DNA from 2 places in the Lelliottia sp. genome. Region 1 is predicted to be linked to the other one. Evidence: predicted binding sites of a transcription regulator. Region 1 holds the regulator's gene; the other holds the start of a gene.

Region 1 (22,609 bases):
CGGATAATCTTCTTATCGATGACCTATTCTATCTATTTGATTTTTACTGATTATATATATATTTAATTATTCTTATATATCAAATTTATCCAATTATCTGAAAACCCCGCCTCTATTTCCCCGTACGTCAATCCGCCTGCTTTAGTTGTGTATACTCGAATCCGCCTGAATTTCTTTTTGGGCAAATCTCCATTCATTCATTGAAGGGAAATTGTTATGAAGAAAGTACTGTATGGCATTTTTGCCATAACTGCGCTTGCGGCAACGTCTGTCTATGCAGCTCCGGTTCAGGTCGGGGAAGCAGCAGGCTCAGCAGCAACGTCTGCCTCAGCGGGGAGTTCTACCGCGACGGCGACAAGCACCGTAGGCTCGGCCGTGGGTGTCGCTCTGGCGGCAACCGGTGGCGGTGATGGCTCCAATACCGGAACCACGACCACCACGACAACCAGCACTCAGTAATCACGGGTGTTTTAATCATAACCACACTTCGGTGTGGTTATTTCGCCCCTTCGGAGAAGAGTCGTGAAGCGACCTGCAATCATTCTGATTTGCCTGCTTTTACAGGCCTGTTCAGCCACCACAAAAGGGCTGGGCAACTCACTGTGGGACAGCGTGTTTGGCACGCCTGGCGTACATCTTACGGACGATGACATCCAGAACATGCCGTATGCCAGCCAGTACATGCAGTTAAACGATGGCCCGCAGCTTTTTGTGGTGCTCGCTTTCGATGAAAACGGGCAGCAGAAATGGGTGACGCAAGATCAGGCCACCATCGTGACGCAGCATGGGCGTATCGTGAAAACCCTGCTGGCCGGTGACAACCTGCTTGAGGTGAATAATCTCGCGGCGGACCCCCTCATCAAACCCAATCAAATTGTCGATGGTGCAAGCTGGACGCGCACTCTGGGCTGGACCGAACACAAGCAGGTCCGCTACGCCACCGCGCGTTCCGTATTCCGCTGGGATGGCACCGATACCGTGACGCTGGGCAGCGATGAAACCCAGGTCCGCGTGCTGGATGAAGAAGTTACAACCGATCGGGCGACGTGGCATAACCGCTTCTGGGTGGATGAGGAAGGGCAGATTCGTCAGTCGCTCCAGTACCTGGGTGCGGATTTCTTCCCGGTAAAAGCCACCCTGATCAAGGCGGCGAAATCATGAAAATCATCACAAGCGTTGCGCTTATCGCCACGCTCGCCGCGCCGCTGGCGTGGTCTGCGGGCACTGTTAAGGTCTATACCCCGAACAACAAAGAGCCAAAAACCTTATCCAATGCCGAACATCTGATCGATCTCGTTGGGCAGCCCCGGCTGGCAAACAGCTGGTGGCCCGGCGCCATCATCAGCGAACGCCAGGCAACGGCGATAGCAGAACAAAAACACCAGGCCTTACTGGCTCGCCTGACCGGACTGGCAGAGCAGGAAGACGGCGACACGGCGGCAGCAATCAATGCGGTGCGCCAGCAGTTGCAGGCGATCACCGTGACCGGACGCCAGCGGGTGAATCTGGATCCCGATGAAGTCCGCGTAACGGAAAACGGCAACCCGACGCTGGAAGGCGACTACACGCTGTGGATTGTGGCGAAGCCTTCAACCGTTACCGTGGCGGGATTGGTCAGCAGCCCAGGCCAAAAACCCTTTACGCCAGGACGCGACGTGGCGAGTTATCTGGATGAACAACACTTTCTGAGTGGCGCGGAAAACAGCTACGCGTGGGTGATTTACCCCGATGGCCGCAGGCAAAACGTCCCTGTCGCGTACTGGAATAAGCGCCACATCGAACCCATGCCGGGTAGCGTGATTTTTGTCGGCTTTGCCGATCACTTCTGGACGAAGGCGTATGACGGGCTGAACACCGACATGCTTCGCTCTCTGACGCAGCGGATACCGGATTAATGAAAAGACCTTATCTCTATAGCATGCTGGCGCTGTGCGTGAGCGCCGCCTGTCATGCCGAAACGTATCCGGCACCCATTGGCCCGTCACAGTCAGATTTCGGCGGCGTCGGGCTCATGCAAACGCCCACTGCGCGTATGGCGCGTGAGGGCGAAATTAGCCTTAACTATCGCGATAACGACCAGTACCGCTACTACTCCGCTTCCGTACAGCTTTTCCCATGGCTGGAAACGACGCTGCGTTATACCGATGTGCGCACCAAACAGTACAGCAGCGTTGATGCGTTTTCCGGTAACCAGACTTACAAAGACAAAGCGTTCGACCTCAAACTGCGTCTGTGGGAAGAGAGCTACTGGATGCCGCAGGTGTCCGTGGGCGCGCGCGATATCGGCGGCACAGGGCTTTTTGATGCGGAATACCTGGTCGCCAGCAAAGCCTGGGGACCGTTCGATTTCTCACTCGGTTTGGGCTGGGGGTATCTCGGCACCAGTGGCAACGTGAAAAACCCATTCTGCTCCTACAGCGACAAATATTGCTATCGCGACAACAGCTATAAGAAAGCCGGTTCGGTGAGCGGGGACCAGATGTTCCACGGCCCGGCATCGCTGTTCGGTGGCGTGGAATATCAAACGCCATGGCAGCCGCTGCGCCTGAAGCTGGAATACGAAGGCAATAATTACACCGAAGACTTTGCGGGCAAGATTGAGCAGAAGAGCAAGTTTAACGTTGGCGCTATTTACCGCGTCACCGATTGGGCCGACGTTAACCTCAGCTACGAGCGCGGTAACACCGTGATGTTTGGTTTTACGCTGCGCACCAACTTTAACGATATGCGGCCGCATTACAACGACAACGCGCGACCGAAGTATCAGCCAGAGCCGCAGGATGCGATCATTCAGCACTCGGTGGTCGCCAATCAGCTGACGCTGTTGAAATACAACGCGGGCCTGGCGGATCCGAAGATTCAGACCAAAGGCGATACGCTGTACGTGACCGGCGAGCAGGTGAAATACCGCGATTCCCGTGAAGGCATAGAGCGCGCCAATCGGATCATCATGAACGATCTGCCGGATGGGATCCGCACGATCCGCGTGACGGAAAATCGGCTCAATATGCCGCAGGTGACGACCGAAACGGACGTGGCCAGCCTGAAGCGTCATCTCGAAGGCGAACCGCTGGGGCATGAAACCGAACTGGTGCAAAAACGCGTAGAACCGGTGGTACCGGAAACCACCGAACAGGGCTGGTATATCGACAAATCTCGCTTTGATTTCCATGTCGATCCGGTGCTGAACCAGTCCGTTGGCGGGCCAGAAAATTTCTATATGTATCAGTTGGGTGTAATGGCCACGGCGGATCTGTGGGTGACGGATCATCTCCTGACCACCGGTAGCCTGTTTGGCAATATCGCCAATAACTACGACAAATTTAACTACACCAATCCACCAAGCGACTCAAAACTGCCGCGTGTGCGTACCCGCGTGCGCGAGTATGTACAGAACGATGTGTATGTGAACAACATGCAGGCCAACTATTTCCAGTATCTCGGCAACAGTTTCTATGGCCAGGTGTATGGCGGTTATCTGGAAACCATGTACGGCGGTGCGGGTGCAGAACTCCTGTACCGCCCGGTCGACAGCAACTGGGCGTTTGGTCTTGATGCCAACTACGTGAAACAGCGTGACTGGCGTAGCGCGCAGGACATGATGAAGTTCACCGATTACAGCGTCAAAACCGGGCATTTGACTGCCTACTGGACGCCGTCGTTTGCGCAGGACGTGCTGGTGAAAGCCAGCGTCGGGCAGTATCTGGCGGGCGATAAAGGCGGCACGCTGGAGATCGCCAAACGCTTCGACAGCGGCGTGGTGGTCGGCGGTTACGCCACGATTACCAACGTTTCGCCAGACGAATACGGTGAAGGGGACTTCACCAAAGGCGTGTATGTGTCGATTCCGCTGGATCTGTTCTCATCCGGACCAACCCGCAGCCGTGCGGCAATTGGTTGGACGCCGCTGACGCGCGACGGGGGTCAGCAGCTTGGACGTAAGTTCCAGCTGTATGACATGACCAGCGATCGAAGCGTGAACTTCCGCTGATGCTTTCCCCTTACCCTAACCTTCTCCCCAAAGGGGGCTGGTTTTCGCCCTCTCCCTTTTAAAGAGAGGGCCGGGGTGAGGGGGATTATTCTGCATCGCATAAAACATAAACAAAAAATATAGATCTCCGTCACAATTTTGCGTTATACAGGTACTTCGCCCCTGAGATTGAGGTGCTGTATGACATCCCTGACGCGTCCGCGCGTTGAGTTTATCTCAACGATTCTCCAGACCGTGTTGAATATGGGTCTGTTAAGCCTTGGCCTGATACTGGTCGTCTTTCTGGGCAAAGAAACGGTACATCTGGCTGATGTGCTGTTTGCCCCCGAGCAAACCAGCAAATATGAGCTGGTGGAAGGACTGGTGGTCTACTTTCTCTACTTCGAATTTATCGCCCTGATTGTGAAGTACTTTCAATCCGGCTTTCACTTCCCGCTGCGTTATTTTGTCTATATCGGGATCACCGCGATTGTGCGGCTGATCATCGTCGATCATAAATCACCGCTCGACGTGCTGATCTACTCGGCGGCGATCCTGCTGTTGGTGATCACTTTGTGGCTGTGCAACTCCAAACGGCTGAAGCGGGAATAAAAAAATGGCGGCCCGAGGGCCGCCAAACAACAGTCACAAGTTACTCGTCATGTTACAGATTGCTGAGGCGTTGACGACATTCACTCACCGCCTTTCAGCATCCCGGAACATCTTGAGTTACGGGGCATTACGTCAAAGTTGAGGGTTGCAGTGGCATAACATGATGAAACTTAACCTTTCACACCGCCTGCCGTCAGGCCGTTCACCAGCCAGCGCTGAGCCAGCAGGAACACCACGGTAATCGGGATGGCGGAGAGTACAGCGGCTGCGGCAAAGTCGCCCCACAGGTAGTTTTGCGGGTTGAGATACTGCTGCATACCGACTGCCAGCGTGTAGCTATTCACATCACGCAGCAGCAGGGACGCGACCGGCACTTCAGTAATGGCCGCGATAAACGACAGAATAAAGACCACGGCCAGAATCGGCACCGACAGCGGTAACAGCACAAGGCGGAAGGCCTGCCATGGCGTGGCACCATCCAGCGCAGCCGCTTCTTCCAGCGATCCGTCGATGGTTTCGAAATAACCTTTAATCGTCCATACATGCAGCGCGATGCCGCCCAGATAGGCGAAGATCACGCCGCCGTGCGTGTTCAGACCGATAAACGGTACGTATTGACCGAGACGGTCAAACAATGCGTACAAGGCCACCAGCGACAGCACCGCCGGGAACATCTGGAAAATCAACATCCCTTTCAGCAGCGTCGCTTTGCCCGGGAAGCGCATGCGGGCAAACGCGTAAGCACAGGTGGTTGAGAGCGCCACAATCCCCACGGCGGTAATACCGGCCACTTTGATTGAGTTCCAAAGCCACAGCAGAACCGGGAACGGCGGCGGCGTCACGCGGCCATCGGCGTGCTCGACGCTAAAACCTAACGCCAGTCGCCAGTGCTCCCAGGAGATTTTTTCCGGGATCAGGCTGCCGGTGGCAAAGTTGCCCTCGCGCAGCGAGATGGCGATAACCATCAGCAGCGGGAACATAATGGCTGCGATAAAAATCAGCAGACCTAAGTGCGTTGCGAAGAGGCGCAGCTTTTGAGATTTGGGTTGGACCATAGCCATAATAATTCTTACTCCTTAATACCGCTCCAGGCTATTTCACTTGCCATTCTGAACGCTGGCAGCGTCCAGACTGGCTGCGCCAATGACGCCTGGTGATTCCGATTAATCAAATTTCATACGTGTCGCTTTCAGATTCACAATCGCCAGCGCGCCAACCAACAGGAAGATCAGGGTGGCAATCGCGGCCGCCAGACCGAAGTCCTGCCCGCCGCCGCCTTCAAAGGCGATGCGGTAGGTGTAGCTCACTAACAGGTCGGTATAACCCGCGGGCGTGGTGGTGCCGAGGCGATCTGGGCTGCCGTTGGTCAGAAGCTGAATCAGTACGAAGTTATTAAAGTTAAAGGCAAAACTGGCAATCATTAGCGGGGTCAGCGGCTTGATCAGCAGCGGAAGCGTAATCTTAAAGAAGTTCTGGAACGGGCCCGCGCCGTCCATCGCGGAGGCTTCGTACAGGTCGTCCGGAATCGCTTTCAGCAGGCCCATGCACAGAATCATCATGTACGGATAGCCGAGCCAGGTGTTGACGATGATAATCATCGAGCGAGCTGTTGTTGGGTCGCTAAACCACGCCGGCTTAATGCCAAACAGCGCGCCCAGCATCATGTTGATTTCACCGAAGCTCTGGTTGAACAGGCCTTTGAAAATCAAAATCGAGATAAACGACGGGACGGCGTAGGGCAGAATCAGCAGCACGCGGTAAATGGCTTTGCCCTTCAGGGACTCCCACTGCACCACGCACGCGAGCACCATGCCGACCGCCACGGTCAGGATCACCGTCAGGACTGAGAACACCACCGTCCAGACGAAAATGGCCATGAACGGTTTCTGAATGCCCTCGTCGGTAAAGACGCGGGTAAAGTTGTCCCAGCCGATAGTGACGGTATAGCCTGGGCTGAGTTTATCGTCGCCCCATTTGCCATCGGCATTTACGGACTGATAGAACCCGATATCGTTATTTGGACGATATTTCACGCCGGTCTGGTTGTTGGTTAGCGAACCGTCATCCGCCCGCGTGTACAGCGGCTGCGTGCCTGAGAACTGGCGCAGCGAGCTCATGATGACTTTGCTTTCGTCAGGCAGCACGGCGGTGAGCTGCGTCAGCGCCTGGCGATTCTGAGTGATAATACGCAGATTGGCGCGTTCGCCTTCTGGCAGGGCATCCGCTTCTTTAAGCGTCAGCTTTTGTTCGCCGCCAAATTTGAAAGCATCGGAGACATAATATTTACCGCTTTCTTCGTCCGACAGCGCCAGCTTCCACTCCTCTCCCGCTGGATATAAACCAAAGTCAAAGGTTTTTCCGGCCTGGTAGGAACGGTCCATCAGCACCTGCTGGGCGCGCTCCTGAGCGAGCTGGTTGGTGCTGCTGTAGTTGGTGAAGGCGATGGCGATAGTACAAATCAGGGGGAACAGGACAAACAGCCCCATCCCGGCGACACCCGGATACACATACCGCCAGGCGTAGGCTTTGCGATTGGCAAAAATATACAGGCCAACTGAGCTTAAAATCAGCGTCATGATGGCGAACAGGTACTCCCCCTGTACATACATTAAAACAACAAGGTAGCCCACCAGTAAGCCGAGCAGACCTATCACTGACCATTTCAGCGTGTCGCTTTGCCACCAGTGTTTCTTTTTAATGACATCCATGGGGATCTTCCTCTTTACACTTTATCCTTCACGCTGCCTCTTTGTTGGCTGCGGACGCGTACCCCGGTCACTTACTGTTGTAAGCTCCCGGGGATTTGCATCCTTGCCGCCTCGATACAACGCGAATGATGTCGCGTAAACAACGTATTCAATAAACCTTATTCCCTGAGAAATAAGGGGTAAAAGCATTACTTCGTAATACGACCCTGAGCGTCTTTCAGCGCAGCATCCACTGTCTGACGACCGCTTGCCGCGTTGATCACAGCAGTACGTGTGGCATACCAGAACGCCGCCATTTGCGGGATGTTTGGCATGATTTCGCCTTTCTGGGCGTTATCCATGGTGGCGGCAATGCGTGGATCTTTCGCAAGCGTCTCCTGGAAGGATTTCAGTGCGACAGCACCCAGCGGTTTGTCCTTGTTCACCACATCCAGACCCTGATCGGTCAGCAGGTAGTTTTCGAGGAACTCTTTCGCCAGCTCTTTGTTCGGGCTGGCGGCGTTGATGCCCGCACTCAGCACGCCAACGAACGGTTTAGACGGCTTGCCTTTAAAGGTTGGCAGCAGCGCGACGCCGTAGTTGATTTTGCTCTTATCGATGTTAGACCAGGCCCACGGACCGTTGATGGTCATCGCGGTTTCGCCTTTGTTGAACGCCGCTTCTGCGATGGAATAATCAGTATCCGCGTTCATGTGTTTGTTTTTGATAAGGTCGACCAGGAAGGTCAGACCGGCTTTCGCGCCAGCGCTGTCCACGCCAACGTCTTTCACGTCGTATTTGCCGTTTTCAAACTTGAACGCATACCCGCCGTCAGCAGCAATCAGCGGCCAGGTGAAGTACGGTTCTTGCAGGTTAAACATCAGCGCGCTCTTACCCTTCGCCTTAAGGTCTTTATCCAGAGCCGGGATCTCTTCCCAGGTTTTTGGCGGGTTCGGTACGAGGTCTTTGTTGTAAATCAGAGAAAGTGCTTCAACGGCGACCGGATAAGCGATCAGCTTGCCGTTATAACGCACTGCGTCCCAGGTGAACGGGAACAGTTTGTCCTGGAACGCTTTATCTGGAGAGACCTCCGCCAGCAGACCCGATTGTGCGTAGCCGCCGAAACGGTCATGTGCCCAGAAGATAATGTCCGGGCCATCGCCCGTTGCTGCGACCTGCGGGAATTTCTCTTCCAGTTTGTCCGGGTGTTCAACGGTGACTTTAATGCCGGTGTCTTTTTCGAATTTTTTACCCACTTCGGCCAGGCCGTTGTAGCCTTTGTCGCCGTTAATCCAGATAACCAGTTTACCTTCTTCAATTTTGGCGAGCGCCGGTGCGGAAATCATCATTGCTGCCAGGGCGGACAAGGCGAAAACGCGTGCGCCAGTATTGATCTTCATATCTGCCATCCTTTTGGGTGATGTGCTCGTGGATACACTGAGGTCGTTCAACGTGACTCAGTCTCCTTATTTGACATCCTCTTTCCATCCTCCTTAGCCCTACGCCCCACCCCCTCTTTATGTGATCTGTGTTGCATAGATTTAAGTTATGAGTCATGGCGCACATAAAAACGCGCTGATTTTTGTCGCACACATCACGAAATTAGCCACAGCCCGCCTGATGCGGGGGCAGAACCGTCTGTCTCATCCTCCCGCCTCCTCCCCCACAAAAAAACGAGGGGGTGGAGGATTCACAACAGTAATGGATGCCCCATATTCAGCCCATCTTGAATGTTTCTGTCGGTGACAGGTTGTAACGAAGGGAGAAGGGCATGGCGAGCGTACAGCTGCGGAATGTAACGAAAGCCTGGGGCGACGTAGTGGTGTCGAAAGACATCGATCTGGACATCCACGAAGGTGAGTTCGTGGTGTTTGTCGGTCCATCGGGCTGCGGTAAATCAACTCTGCTGCGTATGATTGCCGGACTTGAAACCATCACCAGCGGCGATCTGTTTATTGGTGAGACTCGCATGAATGACATCCCGCCCGCAGAACGCGGCGTGGGCATGGTGTTCCAGTCCTATGCGCTTTATCCCCATCTCTCCGTTGCCGAGAACATGTCCTTCGGTCTGAAGCTGGCCGGAGCCAAAAAAGACGTTATCAACCAGCGCGTGAATCAGGTGGCCGAAGTACTGCAGCTGGCGCATTTGCTGGAGCGCAAACCGAAAGCCCTGTCCGGTGGGCAGCGTCAGCGCGTGGCGATTGGTCGTACGCTGGTGGCAGAACCGCGCGTGTTTTTGCTTGATGAACCGCTTTCTAACCTGGACGCCGCACTGCGCGTTCAGATGCGCATTGAAATCTCCCGTCTGCACAAACGTCTTGGCCGCACGATGATTTACGTCACCCACGATCAGGTTGAAGCGATGACGCTCGCCGACAAAATTGTGGTGCTGGACGCAGGCCGTGTCGCGCAGGTGGGCAAACCTTTAGAGCTGTATCACTACCCGGCTGACCGTTTTGTTGCGGGCTTTATTGGCTCGCCAAAGATGAATTTCCTGCCGGTAAAAGTGACTGCGACAGCTATCGAACAGGTACAGGTGGAACTGCCTAACCGTCAGCAGATTTGGCTGCCAGTGGACAGCGCCAACGTACAGGTCGGGGCGAATATGTCCCTGGGTATCCGTCCTGAACATTTATTGCCGAGTCAGATAGCAGATGTGACGCTGGAAGGTGAAGTTCAGGTCGTCGAACAGCTTGGTCATGAAACACAGATTCATATCCAGATCCCCGCCATCCGTCAGAACCTGGTGTACCGCCAGAATGACGTGGTGTTGGTAGAAGAGGGTGCCACATTCGCTATCGGCTTGCCGCCAGAGCGTTGCCATCTGTTCCGTGAGGATGGCACCGCATGTCGTCGGTTGCACAAAGAGCCTGGCGTTTAAGCACTCCCAATAAAAGGCACGAAACCGTCAGGTGAAGTGTTCAAAGAAAAGCAATGATCTCAGGAGATAGAATAATGATTACTCTGCGCAAAGTTCCTCTGGCACTCGCCATTGCGGCAGGCATCTTGTCTGCCCAGGCCGGTGCTGTCGACTTTAAAGGTTATGCTCGTTCTGGCATTGGCTGGACCGGGAGTGGTGGTGAACAACAGTGTTTCCAGGCGACGGGTGCTCAAAGTAAATACCGTCTTGGTAACGAATGTGAAACCTATGCCGAGTTAAAACTGGGCCAGGAAGTATGGAAAGAGGGCGATAAGAGTTTCTATTTCGATACTAACGTCGCGTATTCCGTTTCTCAGCAGAACGACTGGGAATCTACCAGCCCGGCCTTCCGTGAAGCGAACGTGCAGGGTAAAAACCTCATTGACGCACTGCCAGGTTCCACCATCTGGGCCGGTAAGCGTTTCTATCAACGTCATGACGTCCACATGATCGACTTCTACTACTGGGATATCTCTGGTCCTGGTGCAGGTATCGAAAACATCGATCTGGGCTTCGGTAAACTGTCTGTCGCAGCGACCCGTTCTTCTGAAGCAGGCGGTTCCGGCACCTTCGCCGACCGTGACGCGCTGGGCAACCGTATTTATGACAACCTGGTACCGAACGATGTCTTCGACGTTCGTTTAGCACAGATGGAAGTTAACCCAGGCGGTACGCTGGAGTTCGGTGTTGACTACGGTCATACCAACCTGCCAGACGACTACTCTCTGGCGCCAGGCGCATCGAAAGATGGCTGGATGTTCACCGCTGAACACACCCAGAGCATGCTGAAGGGCTTCAACAAGTTCGTGCTGCAATATGCAACGGACTCTATGACCTCCAACGGTAAAGGCCGTCCGGAAGGTGGCAACATCAACAATAACGGCGACATGTGGCGCGTGCTGGACCACGGTGCGATCTCGCTGGGCGACTCCTGGGATCTGATGTACGTCGGTATGTACCAGGACATCAACCTGGATAACAACAACGGCACCAAATGGTGGACCGTCGGTGTTCGTCCTATGTACAAATGGACGCCAATCATGAGCACCCTGCTGGAAGTGGGTTACGACAACGTCAAATCCCAGAAAGCAGACGACACCAACAGCCAGTACAAAATCACCCTGGCACAACAATGGCAGGCAGGCGACAGCATCTGGTCCCGTCCGGCTATCCGTGTCTTCGCAACCTATGCGAAGTGGGATGAGAAATGGGGTTACGCGAACAACGACTCCGGTGCCGGATATGACTCTGGTATCGCGTACAGCGACACTTCCGCGAAAACCTTCAGCCGTGGCGACAGCGACGAGTGGACCTTCGGTGCCCAGATGGAAATCTGGTGGTAAGTCGTCAGACCTGACGTAATGATCTAAAAGAGGGGCGCAAGCCCCTCTCTCCTTAGGGTGCTGCGCGCTATTGCCTGGCCACCGCAGTGCTCACGCTATCAGAGGTAATAACAATGAAAATGAAGAAAAGTCTCGTCGCGCTGTGCCTCTCTGCGGGGCTGTTGGCCTGTGTTCCGGCTGTCACCTTTGCAGATGTGAACTTCGTTCCACAAAATACCAGTGCGGCACCAGCCATTCCGGCGGCGGCACTCCAGCAACTGACCTGGACTCCGGTCGATCAATCCAAAACCCAATCAACACAGCTCTCTGCGGGTGGCCAACAGTTGAATGTGCCGGGCATCACCGGCCCTGTGGCGGCGTTTAGCGTTCCGGCGAACATCGGCGAACTGACGCTGACGCTGACCAGTGAAGTGAACAAGCAAGCCAGCGTATTTGCGCCAAACGTGTTGATTCTGGATCAGAACCTGACGCCATCAGCCTTCTTCCCGAGTGATTATTTCAGCTACCAGGAGCCTGGCGTCATGAGCGCTGACCGTCTGGAAGGGAAAATGCGTCTGACGCCTGCGCTGGGCCAGCAGAAAATTTATGTGCTGGTCTTCACGACAGAGAAAGATTTGCAGCAGACCACGAAGCTCGTGGACCCGGCAAAAGCCTATGCCAAAGGGGCAGGCAACGCGGTGCCGGATATCCCGGACCCGTTAGCGCGCCATGTCACTGACGGCCTGCTTAAGCTGAAAGTCTCCACGAACAATGCCTCCAGCGTGCTGGTTGGCCCGCTGTTTGGCTCCTCCGGCACCGGCCCAGTCACCGTGGGTAACACGGCTGCACCGGTTTACGCCGCGCCAGCCGCAGCCGCGCCGGTTGCCGCACCAGCACCTGCCCCGGCGAAGAGCGCCGAGCCTGTGCTGAACGATACCGAAACCTACTTCAACAACGCCATCAAGCAGGCCGTGAAGCGCGGCGATGTCGACAAAGCGCTGAAGCTGCTTGATGAAGCTGAGCGTTTAGGTTCAACCACTGCCCGTTCCACCTTTATCAGCAGTGTAAAAGGCAAGGGGTGACCGTTTCCCCACAGTGCTGATTTTGTCAGTAGTTTAGTGCGCCTGAGTGGGCGCACTTTTTTTGGCGCTGTTTATGCTGTTGCGCCACTGTTGCGATAATGTTCGCTAATCCACGTTTGAACGCCCCCAACCTGCATTTCTGCGATACAATAGCCATACGTTATGTATCGGAGAGTCTGGCATGTCACACCCTGCGCTAACGCAACTGCGTGCGCTGCGCTATTTTGACCAAATACCCGCGCTGAGCCCTGAGCAACTCGACTGGTTGCTGCTGGAAGATTCCATGACGAAACGTTTTGAGCAGCAGGGGAAAAACGTCACCGTGACGCTGATTCAGGAAGGATTTGTGTCCGCTGATGAGGTCTCCAGCGAGCTCTCGTTGTTGCCAAAAGAAGAACGCTACTGGCTGCGTGAAATCCTGCTATGCGCGGATGGCGAGCCATGGCTTGCTGGGCGCACCGTCGTTCCGGAATCCACGCTTTCTGGTCCGGAACTGGCTCTGCAAACATTGGGTAAAACCCCGCTGGGACGCTATCTTTTTACGTCGTCCGAGCTCACCCGTGATTTTATTGAAATAGGGCGCGATGCCGATCTGTGGGGACGCCGTTCCCGCCTGCGCTTAAGCGGCAAACCGTTAATGCTGACGGAGCTGTTTTTGCCCGCATCGCCGTTGTACTAAGAGGATATGAAAATGGAGTGGAGTCTGACGCAGGACAAGCTGCTGGCCTTTCACCGCCTGATGCGAACGGATAAACCGATCGGTGCTTTGCTGCTGCTGTGGCCAACGCTGTGGGCACTTTGGGTCGCGACTCCCGGTTTGCCCCCGCTGTGGATCCTGGCGGTGTTCGTGGCGGGCGTTTGGCTAATGCGCGCGGCGGGCTGCGTGGTGAATGATTATGCCGATCGTAAGTTTGACGGACACGTTAAACGCACCGCCAATCGCCCACTGCCCAGCGGCCAGGTATCGGAAAAAGAGGCGCGCACGCTGTTTGTTGTGCTGGTCGTACTCTCTTTCCTGCTGGTGCTCACGCTTAATACCATGACGATTTTGCTCTCGGTGGCGGCGCTGGCGCTGGCGTGGGTGTATCCGTTCATGAAGCGTTATACGCATTTGCCGCAGGTGGTGCTAGGCGCAGCGTTCGGCTGGTCAATTCCCATGGCGTTTGCTGCCGTCAGTGAGTCTGTGCCGCTGAGCTGCTGGCTGATGTTTCTCGCCAACATTTTGTGGGCGGTGGCCTACGACACTCAATACGCTATGGTCGACCGTGATGATGACCTGAAAATCGGCATCAAATCGACGGCGATTCTATTCGGTCGTCACGACAAGCTGATCATTGGGATATTGCAGGTCGCCGTACTGGCGCTGATGGTGGTCATTGGCCGTCTGAACGGGCTGAACTGGGAGTTTTACTGGTCGGTGCTGGTGGCGGGATTGTTGTTTGCGTATCAGCAAAAGCTGATCGCCAGGCGCGATCGTGAAGCCTGCTTTAAAGCCTTCCTGAATAATAACTACGTTGGACTGGTGCTGTTTTTAGGTCTGGCGATGAGTTACTGGTCTTAGGTCAACGCAAAACGGCAACCCCATTGTCGTTTTCGATGTTCCCCCTTCTCCCCGCAGGAGAGGCCTCGGGTGAGGGCATCAGACCGCACAAGGCAAAAGCAAAACGGCAACCATCAGGTTGCCGTTTTAGTTTCCGCACTAAAGCGGATCGCAGAAGCCCGCTACTCGTCCTGCGTTGCACTCTCAATCGTCAAACGCACATCAGACGTAATCAGTTCCGCCAGCATCTGATAAACCTTCATGGTTTCGCCAGGCTCGGCATCTCCGGTATCGCTGATATAGCCTTCGTCACGTAGCGTCAGCACCAGTGAGCTAAACACCGCTTTATCGAAGAATTCTGGTGCGTTGATGCCGTGCAGCACAGACAAACGCTGAGCCAACGTGCGGCTCTCTTTTTCCAGCGTTCCACGGTTAATGGACGGATTAGCGCTCAGCAGCCAGAAGGTGATGGCGTAGCGTTGCAGCGTCTCGCGTGCGCCAGCAGCCAGCAGTTGAAGCGTGCGAGAACGTGACGGATTGATATGCAGCTCATCGCCTTTCACCGCGATCAACCCCTGACGGAGCAACTCTTCGGTCAATTTATCCAGCTCTGCCGCCAGCTCGTCTTTGCTCCAGCGCAGGAATAACTCCGCTTTTAACATCGGGTAAAGCACTTCAACATGACGCAGTATTTCCTGACGGGAAATACGACGGTGCTGAGTAATGATGGCAGCCATCAACGACGGCAGCATCAGCATATGCGCGATATTGTTGCGATAGTACGTCATCAACACCGCCTGCTCGCGCGGCAGAATGATGATGTCACCAATCGTGTCCTTCTCGACCTCGAACTTGTTCATTTGCAGCGCATGGTCGATCAGTTGACCCGCAGTCACAGACGGTACGGTTGAGTCCGTTGAGTACGGAACATGGCGCATCATGTCGAGATAACAATCGAGCTGTTCGGTTAGCTGTTCGCGCGTCAGTGAGCGCTGACGAGAGGCCAGCAGCGCGGTACAACACAGGTTCATGGCGTTAGCCGCACCCGCGTTATTAATGCGCACCATCAAATCGGCAGCAATATTGTTTACCGTAGGCGTCAACCACGCCGGGCGAATGGCTTCGATCGGATCGATAGACTCTCGCCATTCCGGCACGTGATGATTCAGATACGTCATCAGCGGCATCGGTTCGCCAAAGTTTACGTAGCCCTGACCGAGATTACGCAGCTTGCTCAGACCGCGCAGCATCTGCGGTAAGCTCTCTTTCTCTTTCGTCGCGCCACGCAGCTCTTTAGCGTAAGTGCCCACTTCCATCACGTGCTCGTAACCGATATAAATCGGCACCAGCGTAATAGGACGTGTACCGCCGCGCAGCATGGCCTGAATGGTCATCGACAGCGTCCCGGTTTTCGGATCGAGCAGACGACCGGTACGGGAACGACCACCCTCAACAAAGTACTCTACGGAGTAGCCGCGGCTGAACAGTTCGCCCAGATATTCGCGGAAAACCGTTGAATAGAGCTTGTTGCCCTTGAAGGTACGACGAATAAAGAACGCGCCCAGTCGGCGGAAAATCGGACCTGCTGGCCAGAAATTCAGGTTGATCCCGGCGGCGATATGCGGCGGAACCAACCCCTGGTGATAGAGCACGTAGGAGAGCAGCAGATAATCCATGTGGCTGCGGTGGCAGGGCACGTAGACAATCTCATGGCCGTCGTGGGCCAACTGGCGCACACGTTCGGCGTTGTGAACGTTAATCCCCTGGTACAGACGGTTCCAGGTGAAGCTCAGGATACGGTCAGACAGACGGATCATCTCGTAAGAGAAGTTCGCGGCAATCTCTTCCATCAGTGCGATAGCGTTTTGCTGCGCTTTCTCATGGGAGATTTTCTTGCTTCGCGCTTCGTCTTCAACCGCGCGAGCAATCGCTTTGGATGCCAGCAGTTTGTTGAATAGATCCTGACGCGCGGGTAAACGTGGCCCCACAGCGGCTAAACGCTGACGGGCGAAATGCATACGCGCAACGCGTGCCAGTTTTTGGGCAATAATTTTATCGGTGCCGTGCTCATCAGCCATGTGGCGTAACGACACAGACGGCGAGAAACGAACAAAACTATCGCGACCCAACCATGACACCGCAAAGAATTTTTGGACGCCGTTAAGCATGCGCAATGGCGGATTCTCTTCGCCTTTTTGACGCCCTGGACGACGACCAAACATCACCGACACCGGCACCATCTGGACATCCAGGTCGGGGTTACTGCGGTGCAGATCAAGATAGTCGTGGAACAGTTTGATGGACTCTTCCTTCGGCGTGTAATAGGTAAACACGCGCGGCCCGCCGTGGATAAACACATAGCGAGGGAGAAGGGTGCCGTCGATTTCCAGAGGTTCCAAAGGATCTGGTAAATCGTGCGCCAGACATTGGGCGCGCAGCGTGAGTAAGTCTGCCTTCGAGTTATAAGGCAAAACGTACATAATAGGGCGCGAGGTATCGAGCCCTAATTCCAGCGCGGGTTCCGCCGGGATAGACTTACTTTTTACCAGTACGCTTAATGGTAAATTAAGTAATTTGTAGTAAATTCGTGGCCAGCCGGACATAAACGATGTAAAGCCTCTGGTTAATAATGCAATTGCGGCGCAAGGATAACAGAAAGCGCGCAAGATTTCTGTTGTTACCCGTCATACTTCAGGCTGCTGCGAAACCCGCCGCAGCCCTTGTTACTGACGCTAAATTTAATAAAAGGTTCTTTTAATGGCCAATAATACCACTGGGTTTACCCGAATCATCAAAGCTGCCGGATATTCATGGAAAGGTTTCCGCGCGGCATGGATAAATGAAGCCGCCTTCCGGCAAGAAGGCGTTGCCGCAATTATTGCCGTGATTATCGCGTGCTTCCTTGATGTTGATGCTATTACCCGCGTACTTCTCATTAGCTCAGTACTGTTGGTGATGATAGTGGAAATTCTCAACAGCGCTATCGAAGCCGTTGTTGATCGTATTGGCTCTGATTTCCACGAGCTTTCTGGTCGTGCGAAAGACATGGGCTCTGCCGCCGTACTGCTGGCGATTATCATCGCTGCCATTACCTGGGTCACCCTCCTTTGGTCACATTTTCGATAAGCTTTCAGGAATCGAATAAGTCTCTGGTTTTTTGTGCAGTTTTTGATTCCAAATTCGCCTTTGACTGTATATACTCACAGCATAACTGTATATACACCCAGGGGGCGGAATGAAAGCGTTAACGGCCAGACAGCAAGAGGTGTTTGATCTCATCAGGGATCACATCAGCCAGACGGGAATGCCACCCACGCGTGCGGAAATCGCACAGCGCCTGGGCTTCCGTTCACCAAACGCCGCTGAAGAGCATCTTAAAGCGCTGGCACGTAAAGGCGTTCTTGAGATTGTTTCAGGCGCGTCACGCGGTATCCGCTTACTGGTGGAAGAAGAAACGGGCATCCCTCTTATCGGTCGCGTTGCGGCGGGTGAGCCGTTGCTGGCACAGCAGCACATTGAAGGCCATTATCAGGTTGATCCGGGTATGTTTAAGCCGAGCGCAGATTTCTTACTGCGTGTTAGCGGTATGTCCATGAAGGATATTGGTATTCTGGACGGCGATCTGTTGGCAGTACATAAAACTCAGGATGTGCGCAACGGACAGGTTGTGGTTGCGCGTATTGACGACGAAGTCACGGTTAAGCGCCTGAAAAAACAGGGTAACACCGTGCAACTTCTGCCTGAAAACAGTGAGTTTTCTCCTATTGTGGTGGATCTGCGCGAGCAAACCTTCTCTATCGAAGGGTTGGCGGTTGGTGTTATCCGCAACGGTGAATGGCTGTAATTTCTCTCTGACAGGCTGCGTCATCCTCGCAGCCTGACTGTCTTATCTTGCTTCCGGTAATTTCCTATGTCTCTGCTGACAACTTCAGACAAGGCATTATGGCGTCTTGCGCTGCCAATGATTTTTTCCAATATCACCGTTCCTTTGCTTGGACTGGTGGATACGGCCGTCATTGGACATCTTGATTCTCCAGTCTATTTAGGTGGCATCGCGATTGGTGCGATGGCGACCAGCTTCCTCTTTATGCTGCTCCTGTTTTTGCGCATGAGCACGACCGGACTGACCGCCCAGGCCTTTGGCGCGAAAGATCCCGTTCGCCTTGGGCGGGCGCTGATTCAGCCGCTGATCCTGGCGTTAGGTGCCGGGCTTCTGATTGTCGTATTGCGTACACCTCTAATCGATCTGGCGCTGCATATCGTCGGTGGCAGCGAAGCCGTGCTGGAACAGGCGCGCCGTTTTCTGGAGATTCGCTGGCTCAGTGCCCCTGCATCACTCGCTAACCTCGTTCTGCTTGGCTGGCTACTCGGTGTGCAATATGTCCGTGCCCCGGTCATTTTGCTGGTGGTGGGGAATGTCCTGAATATCGTTCTCGATCTGTGGCTGGTGATAGGTTTGCATATGAATGTGCAGGGTGCCGCACTGGCAACCGTTGTCGCGGAATATGCCACGTTCTTTATCGGCTTATGGATGGTCAAACGCGTGCTGGTGATGCGTGGTGTCTCGCTCGCGATGCTGAAAAATGCCTGGCGGGGCAATATGCGCAAGCTGCTGGCGCTGAACCGCGACATCATGTTGCGCTCTCTGTTGCTCCAGCTATGCTTCGGTGCGATGACCGTAATGGGTGCGCGTCTTGGGCCTGAAATCGTTGCGGTCAATGCGGTGCTGATGACGCTACTAACGTTTACCGCTTATGCGCTGGATGGTTTTGCCTATGCCATTGAGGCCCACTCGGGGCAGGCATACGGTGCGCGGCAGGCCGGAAAATTACAGGAAGTCTGGCGTGCTGCCTGTCGTCAGTCCGGGTTGGTCGCGCTGGTGTTTGCGCTGATTTACGCTCTCTTTGGTGGGCATATTGTCGCCCTTCTGACGTCATTACCTGAACTGCGTGAACTGGCTCGTCATTACATTTTCTGGCAAGTGGTTTTACCGGTGGTGGGTGTCTGGTGTTATTTGCTGGATGGCATGTTCATTGGTGCGACCCGGGGCGCGGAAATGCGCAACAGCATGGCGGTCGCCGCGGCGGGTTTCGGTTTGACCTTGCTCACCGTTCCCTATTTGGGGAACCATGGTTTGTGGCTGGCATTAGCTGTCTTTCTTGCTCTGCGAGGCCTGTCGCTGTGGGTTATCTGGCGGCGTCACTGGCGCAAAAATAGCTGGTTCTCGTAGCGGCTTCTTTTGGCAAAATGGTTAAAGATTCTGAATATCGAAACGACTGCCGAATCCTTATCTACAATTATTATCACGTCCAGCAGGAAATGAACGTAACGGACGATACAAATTTACGTGATAACCGAACGATGAGGACATGATTATGAATAAAGACGAAATCGGCGGTAACTGGAAACAGTTTAAAGGTAAAGCGAAAGAGCAGTGGGGTAAGCTGACTGACGATGATATGACTATTATCGAAGGTAAGCGTGACCAACTGGTCGGTAAAATTCAGGAACGTTACGGTTACCAGAAAGATCAGGCCGAGAAAGAGGTCGGTGATTGGGAAAAACGTCACGATTATCGCTGGTAGGCAATTCCGTAGCGAAAAGTTCTACCCGAAAGTACAAGGACGTACTATCCCTGAGGGCGGCTTAAAGGCCGCCCGATTTGCATTTTAGCGCGGCTTCTTTTTTACATGAATTGAATGATCGTGCTGACACGCGTCCTGATGGCTGCACGCTTCCACCTCCACACAGGCTGAACACAAGCCATGTGCTTCAATCACATTATGACGTAGCGCAAAGCCCATTTTGGCCGCCAGCGAATGCATAATGTCTTCTACCCCTTCCGCCGCTTTTTCCTTCACGGCTCCGCATCGGTCGCAGATAAACATCGCAGATGTGTGCGTCGGTTGATCGAAAAAGTGGCAAAGCACGTAGCTGTTTGTCGATTCCACTTTATGCACAAAGCCTTGTTCCAACAGGAAATCGAGCGCACGGTAAACCGTCGGCGGTTTAGCCTGCGGCTCGTTAACACGCAGCAGATCAAGCAAATCGTAAGCGCTGATCGCGTTTTGTTGCAGGCTCATCAGACGCAAAACTTCAAGGCGCTGCGGGGTCAGGCGCACATTGCGTTGCGCGCAGAGCTTTTCAGCTTGCACGAGCAGCTCCTGCGTTGTGGTCTTATCCATTTGCACCTCGAAAAGTAGTAGGCCGGAAAACCCCCACTTTATCATGTTCTGTTAAAAACGCCGAGATCCCACGCGGTGTGCTATACCTGACGCAACGCAATATGGGGAGTTAAACAATGAGAAGACCTGACTGCATTCAACACTGGCGCGACGTCGAAGGTGCTGACGATTCGACGTATCCGGACAGTGAAGAACGGTTTGCAATTGGCGCGCCGCTGGCTCGCAAAATGGGGCTAAGGCGTATTGGAATCCATCATGAGCGCTTACCGCCGGGTCGTCGCACTTCCTATCCGCATGCAGAAAGTGACGAGGAAGAGTTTATCCACGTTATTGAAGGTCATCCGCAAGTGTGGATCAACGGTTATCTGTGGAAGCTGGAGCCAGGGGACAGCGTCGGTTTTCCTGCCGGAACGGGCGTGTGCCATACCTTTATCAACAACACCGACGAGGATGTACGACTGCTGGTGGTAGGGGAAGCGAACAAAAAACACAACCGTATCTACTACCCGCTTAATCCGATGTATGCCGCCACTCGAGAAGACCGTTGGGTCGACCATCCTCCGCAGTTTTTTGGTCCCCATGACGGAAAACCTGGGCGAAAATAATATCCTCTTCTATAAATATTGAGGGCCGTCACAAATACAATAGGCCAGTTGGGTGATTTAACTTAAGGAAATAGCAGGTCTTTTGGTTCCTATTCACAGCAATAGTTCGCTCCCGTATGGGCGTAAATAGCGGGGGGTTGTTTAATAACACTATAAGACGGGCATACTGTGAAAAAAACTTTTAAATTTTCGGTGGTTAGCATTGCTGTATCTCTGCTGATGGCAAATCAGGCGTCTGCCGCTAATACCTGGACGGAAGCGCGTAGTGATGCAATGGGTGGCACGGGCGTGGCGGCGGGCAATTATGGCAGCGGGGTGTTAATCAACCCGGCGCTGTTGGCTAAAGCTAAACCTGATGATGACATTACTGTCATTTTGCCGTCCGTTGGCGCCAGAATTACGGATAAAGATAATCTTCAGGATCAAATCGACGACATCAGTGACAAAGTTGACCACTACAGCGATGTTGTGGACAGCCTCACGGCAGCGCAGATTATCGCTAACCCATTAGGTTCTGTTAATCAGTTCCAGGGTGCGGCAAAAGATCTCGCTGATGAACTTAGTAGTCTGAAAGGCAAAACGGCGCGTGCAAATGCGGGCGCGGGTATTGCGGTCAGTATTCCTAATAACGTGCTCTCGGTAGCCTTCGTGGCGAAAGGCAACGCGCACGCTCGCGTAAGCTCTTCTATCGATCAGCAAGATATTGATTATTTGCGCAGCATCCAGAACAGCAAAATTGTCGCGGGTGGGGTTGCGCTGGACGCCGCGTTAAACGGCACCGATCAAATTACCGAAAACCTCAACTCCACGGCATCTGGCCGAGCAGCCATTGTCTCTGACTACGGTGTTGCGGTTGCCCGCCAGTTTGATATTGCGGATATCCCGGTGTCCGTGGGTATCACACCAAAACTGCAGAAAACCTGGCTCTACAACTACACCACCTCCATTTACGACTATGACAGTAACGACTGGAACAGCAGCCGTTACCGTACGGATGATACTGGTTTTAACGTTGATGCCGGCGTGACCGCTGATTTTGGTGAAAACTGGACGGTAGGCTTGAGCGGGCAGAACCTGATGTCTCGTGATATTGATACCAAAGACATTCGTATCCGTAATGGTCGTACGGGCGATGTGGTGAACTACAAAGATACTTACCAGATTCGTCCGTTGGTGACCGCAGGCGTGGCGTGGCACACCGATCTGCTGACCTTAACGGCTGATGGCGACCTCACCGAAACCAAAGGCTTCAAAAGTGAAGAAAACTCACAGTATGTCGGCGTAGGTGCGGAAGTCACCCCGCTGAGCTGGCTGGCAGTGCGTGCCGGTTATCGTGCGGATGTGAAGGGGAACGATAGCAACGTGTTCACCGGCGGTGTCGGCTTTGCACCGTTCAACACCGTCCATGTGGATCTGATGGGTCTGTATGGCGAAGACGAAACCTGGGGCGCGGGCGCGCAGTTAAGCGTGACGTTCTAAGGCGAACCGGAGGCCATGCGCCTCCGGTTTTCTTTGTGCTATAGTAGCGCCCCTTTTCCAGCAGATGCCTAAAACTTCGCCATGTCGTCAGAATTAAAGTCCACTTTCCCTGCACACCGTTTTTCCATCGCGCCGATGCTCGACTGGACGGACAGACATTGCCGCTACTTCCTGCGTCAGCTGTCTCGTCACACGCTGTTGTACACC
Region 2 (10,002 bases), on a different contig from region 1:
TAAATCCATCTGTGAGGGGCGTAAAGGAGAAATGAATACATCTGCTGCCATCAAACCACTTCGCATTTCTGCGCTGTCGCGGCCTGCGCAATCAGCGATAACGAAGTCATAGGATTTTTCATGCTCTTTAAGCATTGCTTTAATGTTGCCAGTCGCACCAGTGACCGGCATATGGGGTAAGTTTTCTGGCCTGTTGTTATACCAGGTTAAAACTGATTTTTGGTCATCAGCATCAACAATTAGTACACGTTTTCCCAGTGTAATGAGGTACGCAGCGAGCGAAACAGCGAGCGTACTTTTACCAACACCACCCTTTTGACTGCCAAGAACTATGATCATCATGCCACCGCTCATATTGTTAAGTTAGTAAGATAATACGATATCAAAGATAAGATAACAATAAGATGTTATCTTATTAAGTTAATATCTTAGTAAGATAATTTATGCATATAAAACAATGCAATAACATCAAATCTTATATCTTAATTAGATGGTATCTTAACATGATGTTATCTTGCTATCAGGTAACTGACGCGAAGGAGTTCTATAAATGGAACTTGTATGGAAGAAAAATCCTAGAGGCTATTTTGAGCGGAAACTGTTACTGGCTGAGAAGGAAGCGCTGCTTCATGTCTTCAGTAATGGTCGTAAACCGGCACAGGCTGATTTGCGTATTGCTAATAGAATTCTTGAAGAAATGGACAAGAAAGAATTATGGCTCAAATGCGATTGCGTTGACCCAGACCCGGGTGCTGAAGATCCCTTTAGCTGTGAGGTTAATGGAGCCAAACTAAGGCACGTTAAATCAACAAGACCACATGATGAACAATGTCCCTTGTATAGGTTGAAGAAGGAGAGAGACGCAGACAATACTCTTTCTGAAGGTAAAACCAGCCCATTGAATCCAGTAGGAGGAGATGACTGGTTACCGGACAAAAAGAAAGAAGCCGGGATCACCGTCGTGGAAGGCCCAGTGGTGCCTCGTAAACGCCGCCGCAAAACTCTAAAACCAGTTCCAGCCCTGGGGCGTAAATTGCTAACGCTCATCCAGGCCGCAGGACTGAACCAGCTCGAACTGGTGCCTGAATATCAGAGTCCGGGAGTTACCGGAGCAATTAGCAGGATAAGAACTGTTCTGGAGGACCATGCTACGGGTAACGGAACTCCTCTCAGTAAGCTTTGCTACTGTGCCCCATGGCTGACACGCGATCAGATTAGTGAAATGCTCACTCACGTTGAAGCTGGGCAGGAAAAGGATAAAGAACCCTGTATCTACATCGTAGGAATAGCAAAAAAAGCTTGCCGGGAAGAGGTAAGTTTTTCGATCAAGGGCAATGTATATAACCATCGGCCTGAAGCCAGAGTTAGTATCAATGGAGAGAACTCCTACAACGTCGGCAGTCGGGCTCCCTATTGGGCAATACTGGAGTACAGGCGAGGGAGAGATGGCAGTGTTTACTGCCACGAAGGTTACGCACACGCTGCATATACCCCTGATAACCCGGTACCAGTGGATAGCAACAAGGAACGTGACACTCTTAAAGTGATAATTAACGCCTGTAGCTACGCCGGCCGTCAAACCAATCACCCTGATGCAATTAGTCTCAGTAAACCATTGTTCACTTCGAAAATAGTGAAGGATGGAGAAGAGGAGGTTATTCATCCTGATTTCATACTGAATGTGGTACCGGCCGGAGAAAACACAGTTACTACGTTAATCATTGAAACTATGGGGTATGAATCAGAGGAGTACATTGAGCGTAAACGGCACACTCACAGTTGGATGGAGCAAGAGGGCATTCTTTTAACTGATCCCCCGTTCTGGCCAGAAGCTTCTGATAAAACATTTAACAGCTACTTGCTCAAACATATTTTTAACGCAGGGAAAATGAACAGATAGGACAGACCTACCTTACTTTGAAGCTAAACTGTGACAATTTGCACTCGCAAAGGACTGCGATATTGAAGCGGATATTTGCTCGTTCATGTGACAAATGAGACTAACAGCACACAGGAAAATGTGACAAATCACACTCAGAAAACTGTGACTAATTGCCCTTAATTCAGAGTTTATATCCAGAGATGAGAGGCACATTTGGCTATGAAACCGGCGCGCAACAAGGGAGCAGATTATGTTATGTGACAAATCACCCTTAATCCTTTAAACCAAGTGTGACGAACCGCCCTCATGATATGTGACATATCACCCTCAAATCAATTTGGCGACAAAGCTGTTATATCACTGAAAGAAAAGACTATATGTGTCGTCACTCTTCCTTTTTTCTTCTCGATATAAGACAACCGCATTGGCGTTCTGCTGTTTATCTCATCGACACTCGCCTGCAGGAAGCGACGACGGAAGTCAGGCATACGCTGATAGCTCTGCGGGAGCTGGTAGCGTTCCATTATCCAGTCGATTTTAAGAGAGACTACACCGGAGCCATCGGCCTTTCTGTACTGACACAAGGATTCATACAGTCGCATTGCGTAAGGATTGGTGATCTCTTTTGTCTCACTCAGCCTAAATTGCGTGAAGCGGTTCTGAAGGCCAATGAAGAAAGGGATCAGATAGGGATTGATATGGACGCTATAAAGACCTCTTGAAGGGCTGTGCGCGCGCTTGATGAACCACGGAAATGATTCATATCCTTTTTCATCTCCAGCGTCCTCTTCAGGGCGATAAAACACCACTTCTTTACCAGCAAAGCCCTTAAGAGCCTGACGAATATCCTTACTGGCCTCAGCGGATGTCAGACCAAAGGTTGAGGCATACTGTGCCACCTGGATTTCACATATACCATCATGTTCCTGTAGCGTGCCATCAGACTTACGGATCTGATCCACAAACAAATACAGCATACGTTTCTGGTCGCGGGAAAGGCTGTATGCAGCCTCAGTCAGTTCATTTGACTGGACAATTCGCGGACTATTTCTACGTTTTTTATGGTTAATAACCGCAACTTCCGTCATGACAGGTCCGTGTTAAGTGTGACAGGTTTTTAGATTGTCACACCTTTCAGAAAAGAGTCAACTCCGGGGGATAACTTTGTGCAATCCATCTATCTCTAAGGGCAATTTGTCACAGATTTGAGGGCATTTTGTCACGTAAAAGCGTGGTGCTGAGGGTGACTTGTCACACACAGAGGGCATTTTGTCACACTAATCCTTCCACAACCCCCGTTGTTACTGGCCTGAAGACCTCCCTAAAAAGGTAAACCTAAAACTATTAAAAAAGATCTTATAAAAACAATGCCGTGGATAAGTGGATAACTCGAGGGAACATGACATACATAATCCAGAGCGTAAGCAGAATATGTTCATTCAGTCCCCTGGTGCTTCCTCGCTCACTCGCGGGCTTTGCCCGGTCGTTCGGCTGCGGCGAGCACTGTCAGCTCTTTCAAAAACGAAGCTTAACTGATCCTTGCTGTCGGAATATCTTTCCAGCGCGTCGTGTAAGCAGGAGACAGCATGTCCCTTTTCATCTGCCACGATGGTGCAATGCCTCGCCCGGCGAACCAGACGTGTCCCAGAGCTGACTGATTTATGCCATCAAGAACCTTCATCAGCTCCGCACTGTGGGGGCGGGGGGGACGTTCGTCGAACAGCTGCAGCTGAGAGACACCGGAACCAGTGAAGTCATTCAGCATGACACCCGCTTTCGCATACCGGTGCCCGTCTTTCCAGATACGCTCCAGTGCTGTGGTTGCGGCCGCAACAATGTCACGGGTATCCTGGGTGGGCGTGAGCAATTTCTCGGTGGCCACGTTGCCGTAGTAGGGCTCCCTGACGGCGAAAGGAGAGGTTTTCACGAAGACAGAGATATGCCGGCAATATTGTCGTTCTCCCCGCAGCTTCTCTGCGGCCCTTTCTGCGTACAGGCAGACAGCCTGACGAAGATATTCATACTCTGTAATTTTTTCGCCAAAACTTCTGCTGCAGACGATCTGCTGTTTGGTGGGAGGTGCTTCCTCAAGCGCAATACAGCTTTCTCCATTCAGTTCACGAACGGTACGTTCCAGAACAACAGAAAAGTTTTTTCGCACAAACGTCGGGTTTGTCAGGGCCAGATCAAGCGCCGTTTTGATCCCCAGGACATGCAGTTTTTTCGCAATACGGTTTCCCACCCCCCAAATTTCCTCCACCGGTTGCAGCGAGAGTAGTTTTCGTGTGCGGCCAGGGTTTCCAGGTGTCAGGGCGAGAACCCCACGGAACTGTTTCCATTCCTTGGAGGCCCATTGTGCTGATTTTGCTAAAGTTTTTGTAGTCGCAGATCCCACGCCAATGGTCAGGCGTGTGCAGTCATAGACGTGCTGGCGCAGCTGCCGGCCGAAATCTTCCAGATCCATGCAGTGTTCCACACCAGTCAGGTCGAGAAACATCTCGTCAATACTGTACTGCTCTACTCTCGGCGCCAGCTCTTCCAGACAACTCATCACCCGTGCTGACATTGAGGCATACAGCTCATAGTTACTTGAAAAAACGTGTATTTTTTCCGGGTAAGCGTTGTTCTTCATCTGGAACCACGGTGTGCCCATTTTTATCCAAGGCTTCGCCTCGGCGCTGCGTGCGATCACGTTTCCGTCGTTGTTGCTCAGGACGACTATCGGCTTACCTTTCAAATCCGGCCGGAAAACACGTTCGCAACTGGCGTAAAAGCTGTTCACATCGGCCAGGGCGAACATCAGTACATCTCCCGGGGACGGTGAATGATGTGGGTCACGACGCCGAAGATATCCAGTTCGTCAGGGTCGGGGTAAATCGGAGACCAGGCGGGGTTCATGGGCTGCAGGACCAGCTCAGGCCTCAGCAACAGACGTTTGACGGTAAATTCACCCTGCAGACTGGCCACCACGATATCGCCATGCTGCGGCTTCTCAGCGCTGTCCACGACCAGCAGGTCTCCGTTGTACAGGCTGCCGTCTGACATGCTGTCTCCGCTGGCGCGCAGATAGTATGTGGCGCTCGGATGGCGGATGCAGTACTCATGCAAATCCAGATCAGCGGTGATGTAATCCTGGGCCGGGCTGGGGAAACCACAGCTGGCCAGGTCTGAAAACAACGGATGGGTCTGTGGCGGAATATCTTTCCCTGGACTGAAAAGCTGCAGTTTCATGTTTCCTCCTGATGCTAAATATACTGTTTATAAACACAGTATATTTGACACATTGATGATAAGCCAGCGCGCCAGGAATATGCACGTAATGCGCTTTGTAAGTGGCTCAATAGGAAAGAAAATATCATTGTGATTCTTTTTAGTTGCTCATAATGAGAAATAAAACTTTTATATTCCCATTTTGATCTTATAATAAGTATCAAATTGAGTTTAATTGATGGAGCATAATGATGAATATTTACTGCGATGATGGTTCGACTAATGTTAAGCTGGCGTGGTTTGAGGGTAACGCGCTGCGGACCCGGGTCTCGGCAAACTCTTTCCGGCATGGCTGGAAGGTGGCGGAATTCAGTGCGGCGACGTTCAACTATCAGGTCGGGACGCTGAAATATACCTGGGACAGTGTCAGCCGTGATGCCATCCCGACCACAAACGTGGATTATCAGTACGGCGACCTCAACCTGCTGGCCGTGCATCATGCCCTGCTGAACAGCGGACTTGAGCCACAGCCGGTAAGCCTGACGGTCACGCTGCCCCTGAGTGAGTATTACGACGGGGACTGTCAGCGTAATGAGGAGAACATCCGCCGCAAACGGGAAAACCTCATGCGGGAGCTGACCGTCAATAAGGGTACGGCATTTACCGTGAAGGACGTGAAGGTCATGCCGGAATCACTGCCGGCGGCGTTCACGCGGCTTGCTGAGCTCCAGCCCGGACCTGGTGAAACCACCCTGATTATCGATCTCGGCGGAACCACGCTCGATGCGGGTGTGATTGTTGGCCAGTTCGAGGATATCAGTGCCGTACACGGCAATCCGTCAGTCGGCGTGTCACAGGTGACACGCGCAGCTGCAGGCGCTCTGCGGGCTGCAGACAGTGAAACCAGTGCGATGATTGCTGACACGGTCATCCGTAACCGGAATGACCGCGAGTATCTGCAGCGGGTGATCAACGATGCCGGTAAAATTGATGATGTCCGGAATAAGATTTCAGAGGCGATTACTTCCCTGGGGGCACGTGTCACCAGTGAGCTGACGGCCTTCAGGAACGTTAACCGGGTATTCCTGGTCGGGGGAGGGGCATCCCTCATTGAAGAGGCTATCCGTCAGGCGTGGCCTCTGGCTCCTGACCGTATTGAGGTCATCGGCGATCCACAACTGGCACTGGCCAGAGAGATTGCCCTATACAATAAAGAGGATTAAACGTGCCGGACGGCCAGTATTCTTTCTATCTGCACAGCGATGATCGCACCGATATCGCGGCGATGGCGACCATCAGCACCATCTCGCAGCCCCTGCGTGGTGACTTTATCCGTACCGTCACCACCGCCGGCGCGGTGGTGTACCAGACCGACACCCGTTTACCGGCGCTGATCCCGGTATTCTTTGACGGTCAGCTGAGCGCCGGCAGGCTTTACGCCCTGATGGCGCTGGTATCCGGAAGATGGTCGTCCTTGTCCGGGTTACCGGATGAGCCGGACGCCGGCATGACGGCACTGGCAGTCTCGCCGGAGGCTGAATCCCGGCGACGGCGTTACACCCTGGCGCTTCAGGATGACCGGAGCAGTGAACGGGTTGAAAGCCTGCTGTCGGGCGTGTCTTCACGCCAGCGCGGTGAATTACTGAGAAACATGATTATCACCGGTCTGGCCCTGCATACGATGGCACCTGAACTCCCGCGTCTGCTGGCCAGCATGCCGGTTCCGCCGGCCTCGGTCAGTGAGCTGCAGGCTCTGATCCTGCAGATGGCGGGCGCCGGAATAACGGGAGCTGGAGCCGGCACGACTGCGGTCATGGTACCGGAGCAACAGGTCTCGTCAGTCATCCCCTCATCCGGTGCGCAAACCGCCGGAATAAAGAAAAATATGCGGCGCGCATTCGGAGAGTAAAACATGTCAGTGATTAAGCGAACGGCAGAACAAGGCATTCACCGTATCCTGCGCCTCCGGAACGTTCCGGAAACTCAGTGGCCGGAGCGGGTGAAAAAGACCGGCAGAGGGATGATACTGGCTGGCGTCGCCACCGTCGTACCTCTGCTTCTGATTGATGACATCCCTCTGCCGGGGACGATCGCGCTGCAGCTGTGTTATGCCGTGCTGCTCTGCCTCGGGGTTATCCTGGCGTTTGACAGCAAACAAAAACCCGAACATTCGGGCCGCTGACGGCGCAAAAAAACGGCAGGGTGACATCTCATCCCTGCCGACAAATCTAACTGCTTCATTTTTCGGCGATTATAGAGTGTTTTTGTGTGATGTAAATCACATATTGTCTTTATGTGAAATTCTCCTTTCAAGTTTGCTTTCCCTTCTGAAACCCGTCGTACCTTCACGCACGGGTAAGCTCCTCAGTGACCGTGCGAGGAACAAAGGATGTCGGTTCCCTCCGTCTTCCTGCCGCCAGCCGGCGGCGGGCTTCAGCGCCGTGCCTTCACGCTAACCCGGCCGCTCCGGCCACAAGGGTTCACTCCGTCTCCATCCTCACCCGTTCGCACCCTTCACGGTGCATTCAGCCCGTAAAGGGCTTGCGCTGCGGCTTGCGGTGTCGCCCCTGCGTCCTCCACTTTTCGCCGGGTTTTTGTGGCGGCACGGCGCAACAGGGTGCCGCATATCAGAGAGGAGTGTGTCTATGTCCCGTTTTATCCTGGGTGACTGCGTGCAGGTGATGTCCCGTTTTCCGGCGCGTGCCGTCGATTTTATTCTCACCGATCCCCCGTATCTGGTTGGCTATAAGGACCGTTCCGGCCGGACGCTGGCCGGCGATAACTCGGCGGAATGGCTCCAGCCTGCCTGCCACGAAATGTACCGCGTGCTGAAAAATGACAGTCTGATGGTGAGTTTCTACGCCTGGAATCGCGCGGATCTGTTTATCAGCGCATGGAAAGCGGCGGGCTTCCGGATTGTCGGGCATGTCGTGTTTGCAAAAACCTACGCCTCCAAATCCACCTTTGTGGGCTACACGCATGAAAATGCCTATCTGCTGGCCAAAGGCCGTCCGCAGACGCCGGACCGCCCCATCCCTGACGTGATCCCCTGGAAATACACGGGCAATCATCACCACCCGACCGAAAAGCCGGTGCAGAGTCTGCGCCCGCTGATTGAATCCCTGACCCGTCCGGGGGCGATTGTTCTCGACCCGTTTGCCGGCTCCGGCTCCACCTGTGTGGCGGCTGCCGAAGCCAGTCGCCGGTATATCGGGATTGAGATGCTGGAGCAGTATCACGCTGCCGGCGTGCGTCGTCTGGCACAGGTTGAACGGGCGAGACGGATGCCGGCGGCCAATGACGGCATGTTTTATCCCGATTATCCGGAGGCGGCATGAATTATCCGGGACTTGAAGCACTGCGCGCGGACGTTGCCGCGCTCAGTAATGCCATGTGCGATGTAAGGATGCTGCTTAACCGTCTGGAATCTCAGCACCGCCATGATGCGGCGACGCTGGCCGAACGCATGGCCGCCCAGACCCTGCGGCGCATCAACACCCTGTTACTGGAAGCGTACCGGGAAGCCCTCGTACTGGATGAAACCTTTCAGAACTGACTGACCCTGCCGGGCGACAGCCCGGCCTGTGACCTGACAAGAGAGAAAACTGATGTTTGGAACCCGTGAAGAATTGTGTGTGCAGCTTGAAAATATGTTCACTTTTGATGAACCCCTGATCCTGCTGGTCTGGACGGAAGAGGGCGTAGCGGTGGCGTGCCGGGAGTGCGGTCAGCATCCCGCCGAAAAAGAAGTCTGGTCCCTGATGAAAAGGATCGGTGACATGCCGATGGCGGAATATCGCCGTGAAGGGGTAACGAATGCCCGGGTTTTTGAGCTGCTGATGCAACAGCGTGAAGAAGAAAACCGGCAGGTCAGCGTCACGGCAACACTCCTGTCCAGGGTGCTGAAACGCTACGCAAGTGACCTGGAAAACCGTGTCGGCCATGCGTGGGAGGCCGGACGGCAGGAGCCAGAAAGTCTGCGTGAGGCGCTCAGTGATGTTCATTCCCTCCAGGCGCAACTGGCCGCGTAAAGCATTCCGGGGGCCTGGCCCCCGTATCCGGACCGGGGCCAGACAATGCAAAAAAGGAAGTCAGTTCCTTCCGCCTTTATCCGCCGCCACCCTGCGGGCAACGTCGGGACGGGGGAACCTCCCGGGCGGCAGGGTGCGGTGACGGCATGCGCCGTGACTTCACTGTAGCCCGGCCGCTGCGGCCACAAGGGTTCGCTGTCGCCGCCATCCTCACCCGTTCTCGCCATAAACGGTGCATTCAGCCCGTTTATGTCTGCGCTGCGGCTTCCGGTGTCGCCCCTGCGTCCTCCGCTTTTCGCCGGTCTGTCGTGTCGTCACGGCGATGCCGGACCCGAGAATATGTTAACCGTGGAGGATGTATGAACCAGACCCTGACCTGTTGTGATGCCGTTCGTCTTGAGGGCGCGCAGCGACTGACCTTTTTACCCGATCTCTTTGGCGGCGATTTTATGACGTCCGAAGCCTCCGTGTATGCCTATGCGCACCGTTATTGCCCCGAATATCAGGGCGGATTCTGGCACTTTTACCGCCTGCCTGACGGCGGCGGGTTTATGGCACCGGAAACGCCGGAACTCCTGTTGTGTAACACCGCAAACGGGTTTGAGCAGACGGTCAGCGGTGAAGTGGCAGGGATCATCCTCACCGCGCTGATACTGAATCACCGGAGCTGGTTTCACAGCAATCATGATCAGGAGGAACTGTGCCGTCACTTTTGCCGCCGTCATGAGCAACTGATGGATTTTATCGACTCTCACCCTGACAGCGCCGCCATCTGGCGTGCCCTTGACTGACTGGCCACGGGCGGCGATGCCGCCCGACAAAAGGAGAAAAAAATGATTGGTACACCACGAGAGATCGCCCTTGAAATGTTCAAATGTT

Evidence for each region. The regulator LexA, encoded in region 1, represses DNA repair genes until DNA is damaged. The targets are predictions, from matches to a motif close to TNCTGTATGTACATACAGNA.
Region 2: a site for LexA is predicted at 5,135-5,154, ahead of umuD (translesion error-prone DNA polymerase V autoproteolytic subunit). Genes of this name have one in related genera too.

The regions. Positions count from the first base shown of each region.
Region 1 is NZ_JAZQNX010000026.1:19,336-41,944, forward strand. It holds gene yjbE (exopolysaccharide production protein YjbE) at 217-459, shown strand; gene ACKI5T_RS14120 (YjbF family lipoprotein) at 523-1,161, shown strand; gene ACKI5T_RS14125 (capsule biosynthesis GfcC D2 domain-containing protein) at 1,158-1,895, shown strand; gene ACKI5T_RS14130 (YjbH domain-containing protein) at 1,895-3,991, shown strand; gene psiE (phosphate-starvation-inducible protein PsiE) at 4,172-4,582, shown strand; gene malG (maltose ABC transporter permease MalG) at 4,753-5,643, opposite strand; gene malF (maltose ABC transporter permease MalF) at 5,746-7,290, opposite strand; gene malE (maltose/maltodextrin ABC transporter substrate-binding protein MalE) at 7,479-8,669, opposite strand; gene malK (maltose/maltodextrin ABC transporter ATP-binding protein MalK) at 9,041-10,150, shown strand; gene ACKI5T_RS14160 (maltoporin) at 10,222-11,532, shown strand; gene malM (maltose operon protein MalM) at 11,646-12,593, shown strand; gene ubiC (chorismate lyase) at 12,775-13,272, shown strand; gene ubiA (4-hydroxybenzoate octaprenyltransferase) at 13,285-14,154, shown strand; gene plsB (glycerol-3-phosphate 1-O-acyltransferase PlsB) at 14,316-16,736, opposite strand; gene ACKI5T_RS14185 (diacylglycerol kinase) at 16,891-17,259, shown strand; gene lexA (transcriptional repressor LexA) at 17,369-17,977, shown strand; gene dinF (MATE family efflux transporter DinF) at 18,044-19,363, shown strand; gene ACKI5T_RS14200 (CsbD family protein) at 19,509-19,718, shown strand; gene zur (zinc uptake transcriptional repressor Zur) at 19,803-20,318, opposite strand; gene ACKI5T_RS14210 (cupin domain-containing protein) at 20,435-20,923, shown strand; gene traF (conjugal transfer protein TraF) at 21,143-22,402, shown strand; gene dusA (tRNA dihydrouridine(20/20a) synthase DusA) at 22,484-22,609, shown strand, end outside.
Region 2 is NZ_JAZQNX010000021.1:936-10,937, reverse strand. It holds gene ACKI5T_RS11885 (ParA family plasmid-partitioning AAA ATPase) at 1-339, opposite strand, end outside; gene ACKI5T_RS11880 (hypothetical protein) at 551-1,900, shown strand; gene repE (replication initiation protein RepE) at 2,215-2,970, opposite strand; gene ACKI5T_RS11870 (Y-family DNA polymerase) at 3,411-4,682, opposite strand; gene umuD (translesion error-prone DNA polymerase V autoproteolytic subunit) at 4,682-5,113, opposite strand; gene parM (plasmid segregation protein ParM domain-containing protein) at 5,344-6,315, shown strand; gene ACKI5T_RS11855 (plasmid partitioning/stability family protein) at 6,318-7,001, shown strand; gene ACKI5T_RS11850 (hypothetical protein) at 7,005-7,274, shown strand; gene ACKI5T_RS11845 (DNA methylase) at 7,738-8,430, shown strand; gene ACKI5T_RS11840 (hypothetical protein) at 8,427-8,648, shown strand; gene ACKI5T_RS11835 (DUF1380 family protein) at 8,701-9,123, shown strand; gene ACKI5T_RS11830 (antirestriction protein) at 9,483-9,914, shown strand; gene ACKI5T_RS11825 (hypothetical protein) at 9,957-10,002, shown strand, end outside.